2 linked regions of the Microbaculum marinisediminis genome follow. The protein of the gene in region 2 interacts with the protein of the main gene of each other region in a pairwise test. Links are inferred from orthologs where the notes say so. Each region holds a gene or a part of one and is shown on either strand. Other genes may lie near its edges.

Region 1 (4,733 bases), on a different replicon or contig from region 2:
CCGCCGGGACCACCGCGATCACCGCGAACAGCGCGAGAATGCGCAGATGAAGCCCCGCACCGGCGATGCCGCGACGGCGAGCCAGCCACAACCGGCCGATTTCGACCGCGACGATGGCGCCCAGCCCGGCAACCAGGATCAGGTTCACGACCAACGCGGCGGCGACGGCGTTTTCGTCCGGCTCGACCGCGGTCAGACCGGTCAGGACCGCGAACGTCCCGGTCCCCGCGACAAGCGACAGCACCACCAATAGCGCGCCCACGATCCGCAGGGATTTTCTGCGGCGCGTCGAAAACGCCGGCACTGGCTGCTGTCGCGGTTCGGCAAGTGTCACTGACTGAAACCCATTCCCGTTCCGGCTCCGGACGCTGCAGCGGAATAGCGGCAGCGCGCACCACGCCGCCGCCGGATACTCGGCGCCGGACCGATGCAGATCAACCACAAATGTTGCAGAAATGAGACAAGGAAAAGGCGGCAGCCCGAAAACTACCGGCTGCTGCGGATAACCTGGATATCGAGGTCGCGGATCTTCTTGCGCAAGGTGTTGCGATTCAGTCCCAGAAGCTCCGCCGCGCGAATCTGGTTGCCGCGTGTCGCCGCCAATGCGGCGCCGATCAGCGGTTCCTCGATCTCCCGGAGAACACGGTGATAGAGCCCGGGCGGCGGCAGGGTGTCGCCGAACTCGCGGAAGTAGCCCGACATGTGGCGCTCGACGGAGCCGCCGAGGGTTTCTTCCTCACGGTCGCCATCGTTGGCGGGGTTGGCCGACGGCTCCCCGAGTTCGGCCTCGATCGTCTGCTCGTTGATGATCTCCTGCGGGTACAGCGCGGCGAGCCGCCGAACCAGATTTTCCAGTTCGCGTACGTTGCCGGGCCAGCGATACCGCCGCAGACGGTCGAGGGCGGCCTGTTCGATCTGCTTGTGCGGCAGCCCCTCCTTCTCGGCCTGGGCGAAGAAATGACGCACCAGGTCGGGAATGTCCTCGGTGCGTTCGCGCAGGGGCGGCAGCCGGATCGGTACGACGTTCAGGCGATAGTAGAGATCCTCCCGGAACAGCCCCTGATTGATCAGCTGCCGGAGATCCTTGTTGGTGGCCGCGATGATCCGGACGTTGGTCTTGATCGGCACGCGCCCGCCGACCGTCGTGTACTCGCCCTGCTGCAGGACGCGCAGCAGACGGGTCTGCGCCTCCATCGGCATGTCGCCGATCTCGTCGAGGAACAGCGTGCCGCCTTCGGCCTGCTCGAACCGGCCGGTGTTGCGGGTCTGCGCGCCGGTGAAGGCGCCCTTCTCGTGGCCGAACAGCTCGGCTTCGATCAGGTCGCGCGGAATGGCCGCCATATTGATGGCCACGAACGGCCCGTTCGCGCGCTTGCCGTAGTCGTGCAGGGCCTTGGCGACCAGCTCCTTGCCGGTGCCCGACTCACCGGCGATCATCACCGTCAGATCGGTCTGCATCAGCCGTGCGAGCAGCCGGTAGATGTCCTGCATTGCCGGCGAGCGTCCAACGAGTGGGATATTGTCCCCCTCTTCCTCCGCACCGTCCGCCGCCCGCGGCTTCGGTTCCGCCAGGGCCCGGCCGATGATCGTCACCAGTTCGTTCAGGTCGAACGGTTTCGGCAGATATTCGTAGGCGCCGCGCTCCGATGCCTTGACCGCGGTCAAGAAGGTGTTCTGGGCGCTCATCACGATGATCGGCATCTCGGGCCGGATCTTCTTGATACGCGGCAGAAGATCGAAGGCGTTCTCGTCGGGCATCACCACGTCGGTGATCACGAGATCGCCCTCCCCTTGCGAGACCCAGCGCCACAGGGTGGCTGCGTTGCCGGTCACGCGCACGTCGTATCCGACGCGCGACAGCGCCTGGTTGAGCACGGTTCGGATCGCGGCGTCGTCGTCGGCGACCAGGATGTTACCGGTAGGCATCGTCTCTCAGTCCTCGTCGGATTTCACGTCGGACGCGCGCGCGTTGGGGTCGCGGTGGGTCAGGTACATCGGCATGAGAACGCGGAACACGGTCCGCCGCGGTTGTGACTGGCACTCGATCACGCCGCCATGATCGCCGACGATCTTGGCCACGAGCGCGAGGCCGAGGCCGGAGCCGGACATCTTGGTTGTCACGAACGGATCGAACAGATGCGGCAGGAAGTCCTCTGCGACGCCGGGGCCGTTGTCGCGCACGCAGAACTCCAGCGGCAGGCTGACCTTCTCGGAATTGCCCGGAACCGACAGCCGCACGCCAGGCCGGAACGCCGTCGACAGCACGATCTCGCCGTCCGTCGCGTTGGGGCCAATCGATTCCGCGGCGTTCTTCACCAGGTTCAGGAACACCTGCACGAGTTGATCGCGATTGCCCAGCACCGGCGGCAGCGAGGGGTCGTACTCCTCGACGAAACGGATGTGCTTGGCGAAGCCGGCAGAGGCAATGTGCTTCACCCGGTCCAGCACCACGTGGATATTGACCGGATCGCGCTCGACCGGCCGCTGGTCGGAGAACACCTCCATCCGGTCGACCAGCTTGACGATCCGGTCGGTCTCCTCGCGGATCAGCCGGGCAAGGGCCCTGTCGCCCTCCTCCACCGTCGACTCGAGGAGCTGGGCGGCGCCGCGAATGCCCGAAAGCGGATTCTTGATCTCGTGCGCCAGCATGCTGGCCAGCCCGGTGACGCTGCGCGCCGCCGCCCGATGCGTGAACTGACGGTCGAACTGCTCGGCGATGGTGCGCTCGTGGATCATCACCACGGTGGTGTCGTTTTCCTCGGCGATCGGCGCGACGTAGATATCCACCAGCCGCTCGCCGCCGGTGCGCGGCGTTCCGATCGCCACCCGGTATTCGCTGACCGAGGCGGCCCGTTCGCGCGCCTGCGCCAACAGATCGATCAGCGGGCTGTCATGCGGCACCAGATCGGTGATGGCGTAGCGCTGTAAGACGGAAAGGCTCGTCTGGAAGAACGATTCCGCCGCCGCGTTCGCCGAGACGATCGCGTTGTCGTCCGCGACCGCGATCACCGGATGCGGGAGCGCGTTGAAGACAGCCTCCGACGCCGGTGCGTGGACGTCGCCGGAGACCTTGTCGAGGACCGCGCTCGTCATCAGGCTGCACACTCCAGTTGTCCCGCGGCGAAGGCATCGGGGATTGCCGCCGCCACCGCGCGCGGATCGTCTTCGGTCAGAAGGGCCGCGCGCCACGCGCCGATCTCGTCGGCCGGCTTCACGGCTTCCAGGTACCAGCCGAGATGCTTGCGGGCGATACGCATGCCGAGCGTATCGCCGTAATGACCGAGCATCGCTTCGTAGTGTTCCAGAACGATGGCGGCGATGTCTTCCGGCGCCGGCTCCAGCTCGGAGGCGCCGGCTTCGAGCGCCCGTGCGATCGCGCCGACCTGCCAGGGCCGCCCGCACGCGCCGCGGCCGACCATGACCGCATCGGCCCCCGACCGCGCCAGCGCCTCGCGCGCGTCCTCCAGGCCGAGAATATCGCCGTTCACCACCACCGGGACGTCGACCGCCTCGACCACGGCGCGAACCGCCGGCCAGTCGACCGGTCCCTTGTAGAAATCGCAGCGCGTGCGCGCGTGGACCGTGATCATCTGCACGCCCAGTGCCTCGGCGCGCATCGCCAGCTCGGCCGCGTTCAGCGAGTCGCGGTCCCAGCCGAGCCGCATCTTCAACGTGACCGGCACGGCGACGGCGCCGACGGTCGCCGCGATCAGCCGAGCGGCATTATCGAGATCGCGCATCAGCGCCGAACCGGACCACCGGTTGGCCACGCGGCGGGACGGACAGCCCATGTTGATGTCGACGATATCGGCGCCGGCATCGACGGCGAGCCGCGCCCCTTCAGCCATCCATTTGGATTCGCAACCGGCCAGTTGCACGACGTTCGGCGCCACGCCCTCGCCTTCGATGCGCAGTACGGCGTCGGGCTTCTGCTGCACGAGTTCTTCGCTGGCCACCATCTCGGACACGACGAGGCTCGCCCCGAAGCGATGCGCAAGCCGGCGAAACGGCGCGTCAGTAATGCCGGACATCGGGGCCAGGATCGCCCGGCCGGCGAGTGGCGTCCCGTCTATCGTCAGGCCCTGCCCCTTCGGATCGGCGCCGGACTCGTCGCCCTCGGGACCGATACCACCGGGCGTGTCGGCCCTGGCCGCAATGGCCATGCCCATTTCATGTGCGTTTTTCATATTGCCCGCATTTTAGACAGATAATTTCGCGGCGCAACAAAAACGATCGCCCCGCGTAAACCATGATAAACGTTGCGCGAACACGGTTTTTTCTAAAGACGCGGACCGACATACCGCGCTATCAGGGCCAAATGACCACGATTGCCGTAATAGTAGCCGGCGGCACCGGCACCAGAGCCTCCGTAGGCGATGGCCCGGAGCCGAAGCAGTTTCGCCTGATCGGCGGGCGCTCGGTCGTCGCGCGTGCCGTCGCCGCGTTGCTCGATCATCCGCGTGTCGACGCCGTGCAGGTCGTCGTCCGGGAGGGATGGCAGGACCGGCTGGCGACCGAGATCAGCGACCGCGACGGGCTGCTCCCGGCGGTTCCCGGCGGCGCGACGCGCCAGGCCTCGGTGCGCGCCGGGCTCGAGGCCATCGCCGGGCACGCGCCGGACCGGGTGCTGATCCACGACGCCGCCCGCCCCTTCGTATCGTCCGCGGTCATCGACCGGGTGCTCGACGGCCTGGACGGCCCCCCGGGCGCGATCCCCGCGCTGCCCGTGGCCG
Region 2 (2,669 bases):
GCCGCGCGGGCGGACAGGCGTGCCGCGCCGGTGTTCCAGGGCCCACCGCTGACCACCAGGGCGTGGCCACGATCGTATTTGTGGCTCTGTGGACGCGGGCGCGGCAGGCGATCCCCCCACAATCGCGGCCCGTTCGCGTATGTTTCGGGGGCGATTTCCTCCAGGACGCCGTCTTCGATGCCGATTTGGGCCAGTTTCAGCTCCCCGCAGAGCTCGCGCCCCGGCAGCAGAAGATGCCCCGGCTTGAGACGGAAGAAGGTGACGGTTCGCGTCGCCCGCACCGCAACGCCTCGGATTTCGCCGCTGGTTCCGTCCACCCCCGAGGGCACGTCGACGGCCACGACCGGTACCTGCGATCGGTTGATCGCCGCGACCACCGCGGCGACGGGCCCCTCGATCGGCTTGGAGAGCCCGGCGCCGAACAGCGCGTCGACAATGACCCCGGCCTTGCCGATGCTGTCGGCCGAAAGCGGCTCGACCGCGCCGGTCCAGCGCGCGGCCATTTCGGCCGCATCGCCCGTCAGCCGCGACGGATCGCCCAGCAACGCGACGCGCACCCTGCGGCCCGCCGCCGCCAGATGCCGCGCGGCGACGAAACCATCGCCACCATTGTTCCCCGGACCGCACAGAACCAGAACCTCGCGCCCCCGGTTCAGCGCCAGGGTCGCGGCGGCGACCGCGCAGCCGGCGTTTTCCATCAAAATTTCGCCGGGAACGCCGCCTTCAATCGTCAGGCGGTCGGCCTCCCCCATCTGGATGGTCGTCAGCAGTTCGTTCACCCGATACCTCCACGGAGACCCATCGGCTTGACCATTTCTTGTGCGGTTGCCTGTTTTTTCATCCCACATTTCCGGAGTAGAATGCCCGTTTCACAGGCACCCTGTCACATCCCCTTGAAAACACACCGTATTTTTTATTACGCGGATTTGGCACAAGCCATGCTAACCGAATGCCGGGCATCCCTCCGATCAGGAAGCCCCACGCTAGGAGTCACGTCCAGATGAAAAAAATCGAGGCTATCATCAAGCCGTTCAAACTAGACGAGGTAAAGGAGGCCCTGCAGGAAGTGGGGCTGCAAGGCATTACCGTGACCGAGGCCAAGGGGTTCGGTCGCCAGAAAGGCCATACGGAGCTCTATCGGGGCGCCGAATATGTCGTCGATTTTCTGCCGAAGGTGAAGGTCGAGGTCGTCCTCGGCGACGACCAGATCGACAAGGCGGTGGAAGCCATCCAGAAGGCGGCGCAGACGGGCCGCATCGGCGACGGCAAGATCTTCATTTCGACCATCGAGGACGCCATCCGCATCCGCACGGGAGAGCGCGGCGTGGACGCCATCTGATCGGAGAAACCGGCGCCCGACCGGGATCGAACCGCGTTTCGCGACAGTTCAGACCACGAGCACCGGCGCCAAATCCCAACCAGACCCAGGATCCAGCTGGAAATTAAAGAGGTAGTCAAATGGCTGAAGCTAAGTCCGTTCTCAAGTCGATCAAAGAGAACGACGTCAAGTTCGTCGACCTGCGGTTCACCGATCCGCGGGGCAAGATGCAGCACGTCACGATGGACATCGCCGTCGTCGATGAGGACATGTTCGCCGAGGGCGTCATGTTCGACGGCTCGTCGATTGCCGGCTGGAAGGCGATCAACGAGTCCGACATGACGCTGATGCCCGACCCCGAGACGGCGCATCTCGACCCGTTCTTCGCCGCGCCCACGCTCGCCATCATGTGCGATGTCCTGGAGCCGTCGACGGGCGAGGCCTATGACCGCGATCCGCGGTCGACCGCCAGGAAGGCCGAGGCCTATCTGAAGCAGACCAAGGTCGGCGACACCTGCTTCGTCGGTCCCGAGGCCGAGTTCTTCGTGTTCGACGACGTCCGCTTCTCTGTCAGCCCCTACAATACCGGTTTCGCCATCGATTCCTCGGAGCTGCCGTCGAACACCGGCACCGAGTATGAGGCCGGCAACCTCGGCCACCGTCCGCGCACCAAGGGCGGCTACTTCCCGGTTCCCCCGGTCGACTCCGCCCAGGACATGCGCTCCGAGATGCTCTCGGTCATGGCCTCCATGGGCGTGTCCGTCGAGAAGCACCACCACGAGGTCGGCGCGGCCCAGCACGAGCTCGGCATGAAGTTCGACACGCTGACCCGCAACGCCGACAAGATGCAGATCTACAAGTACGTCGTGCATCAGGTCGCCAACGCCTACGGCAAGTCGGCCACCTTCATGCCGAAGCCGATCTTCGGCGACAACGGCTCGGGCATGCACGTGCACCAGTCGATCTGGAAGAGCGGCAAGCCGGTCTTTGCCGGCAAGAAGTACGCCGGCCTGTCCGAGCAGTGCCTCTACTACATCGGCGGCATCCTGAAGCACGCCAAGGCCATCAACGCCTTCACCAACCCGCTGACCAACTCCTACAAGCGGCTGGTGCCGGGCTACGAGGCGCCGGTGCTCCTCGCCTACTCGGCGCGGAACCGCTCGGCCAGCTGCCGCATCCCGGTTGCCTCCTCGCCGAAGGCCAAGCGCGTCGAGATCCGCTTCCCCGATCCGGGCGCGAACCCCTACCTGTGCTTCAGCGCCCTGTTGATGGCCGGTCTCGACGGCATCAAGAACAAGATCGATCCGGGCGACGCGATGGACAAGAACCTCTACGACCTGCCGCCGGAGGA

What was found.
Region 1: the proteins of MUB46_RS21445 (region 2) and MUB46_RS20095 interact in binary tests that used the Escherichia coli proteins (3 or more experiments, as listed by UniProt). The link is inferred for Microbaculum marinisediminis from one-to-one orthologs.

The regions. Positions count from the first base shown.
Region 1 is NZ_JALIDZ010000010.1:189,929-194,661, forward strand. The notes cover bases 1,014-4,012. They hold MUB46_RS20095 (two-component system sensor histidine kinase NtrB), read right to left. Parts: upstream 3,094-4,012; coding sequence 1,933-3,093; downstream 1,014-1,932. Other genes in these bases: ntrC (nitrogen regulation protein NR(I)), read right to left, coding at 1,014-1,926; dusB (tRNA dihydrouridine synthase DusB), read right to left, coding at 3,093-4,012. Also shown: MUB46_RS20085 (sensor histidine kinase NtrY-like), read right to left, coding at 1-262; more of ntrC, read right to left, coding at 487-1,013; more of dusB, read right to left, coding at 4,013-4,187; MUB46_RS20105 (bifunctional 2-C-methyl-D-erythritol 4-phosphate cytidylyltransferase/2-C-methyl-D-erythritol 2,4-cyclodiphosphate synthase), read left to right, coding at 4,319-4,733.
Region 2 is NZ_JALIDZ010000012.1:105,051-107,719, forward strand. It holds MUB46_RS21445 (P-II family nitrogen regulator), read left to right. Parts: upstream 1-1,000; coding sequence 1,001-1,339; downstream 1,340-2,669. Other genes in the region: MUB46_RS21440 (NAD(P)H-hydrate dehydratase), read right to left, coding at 1-752; glnA (type I glutamate--ammonia ligase), read left to right, coding at 1,459-2,669. UniProt on the Escherichia coli protein: P-II indirectly controls the transcription of the glutamine synthetase gene (glnA). P-II prevents NR-II-catalyzed conversion of NR-I to NR-I-phosphate, the transcriptional activator of GlnA. When P-II is uridylylated to P-II-UMP, these events are reversed.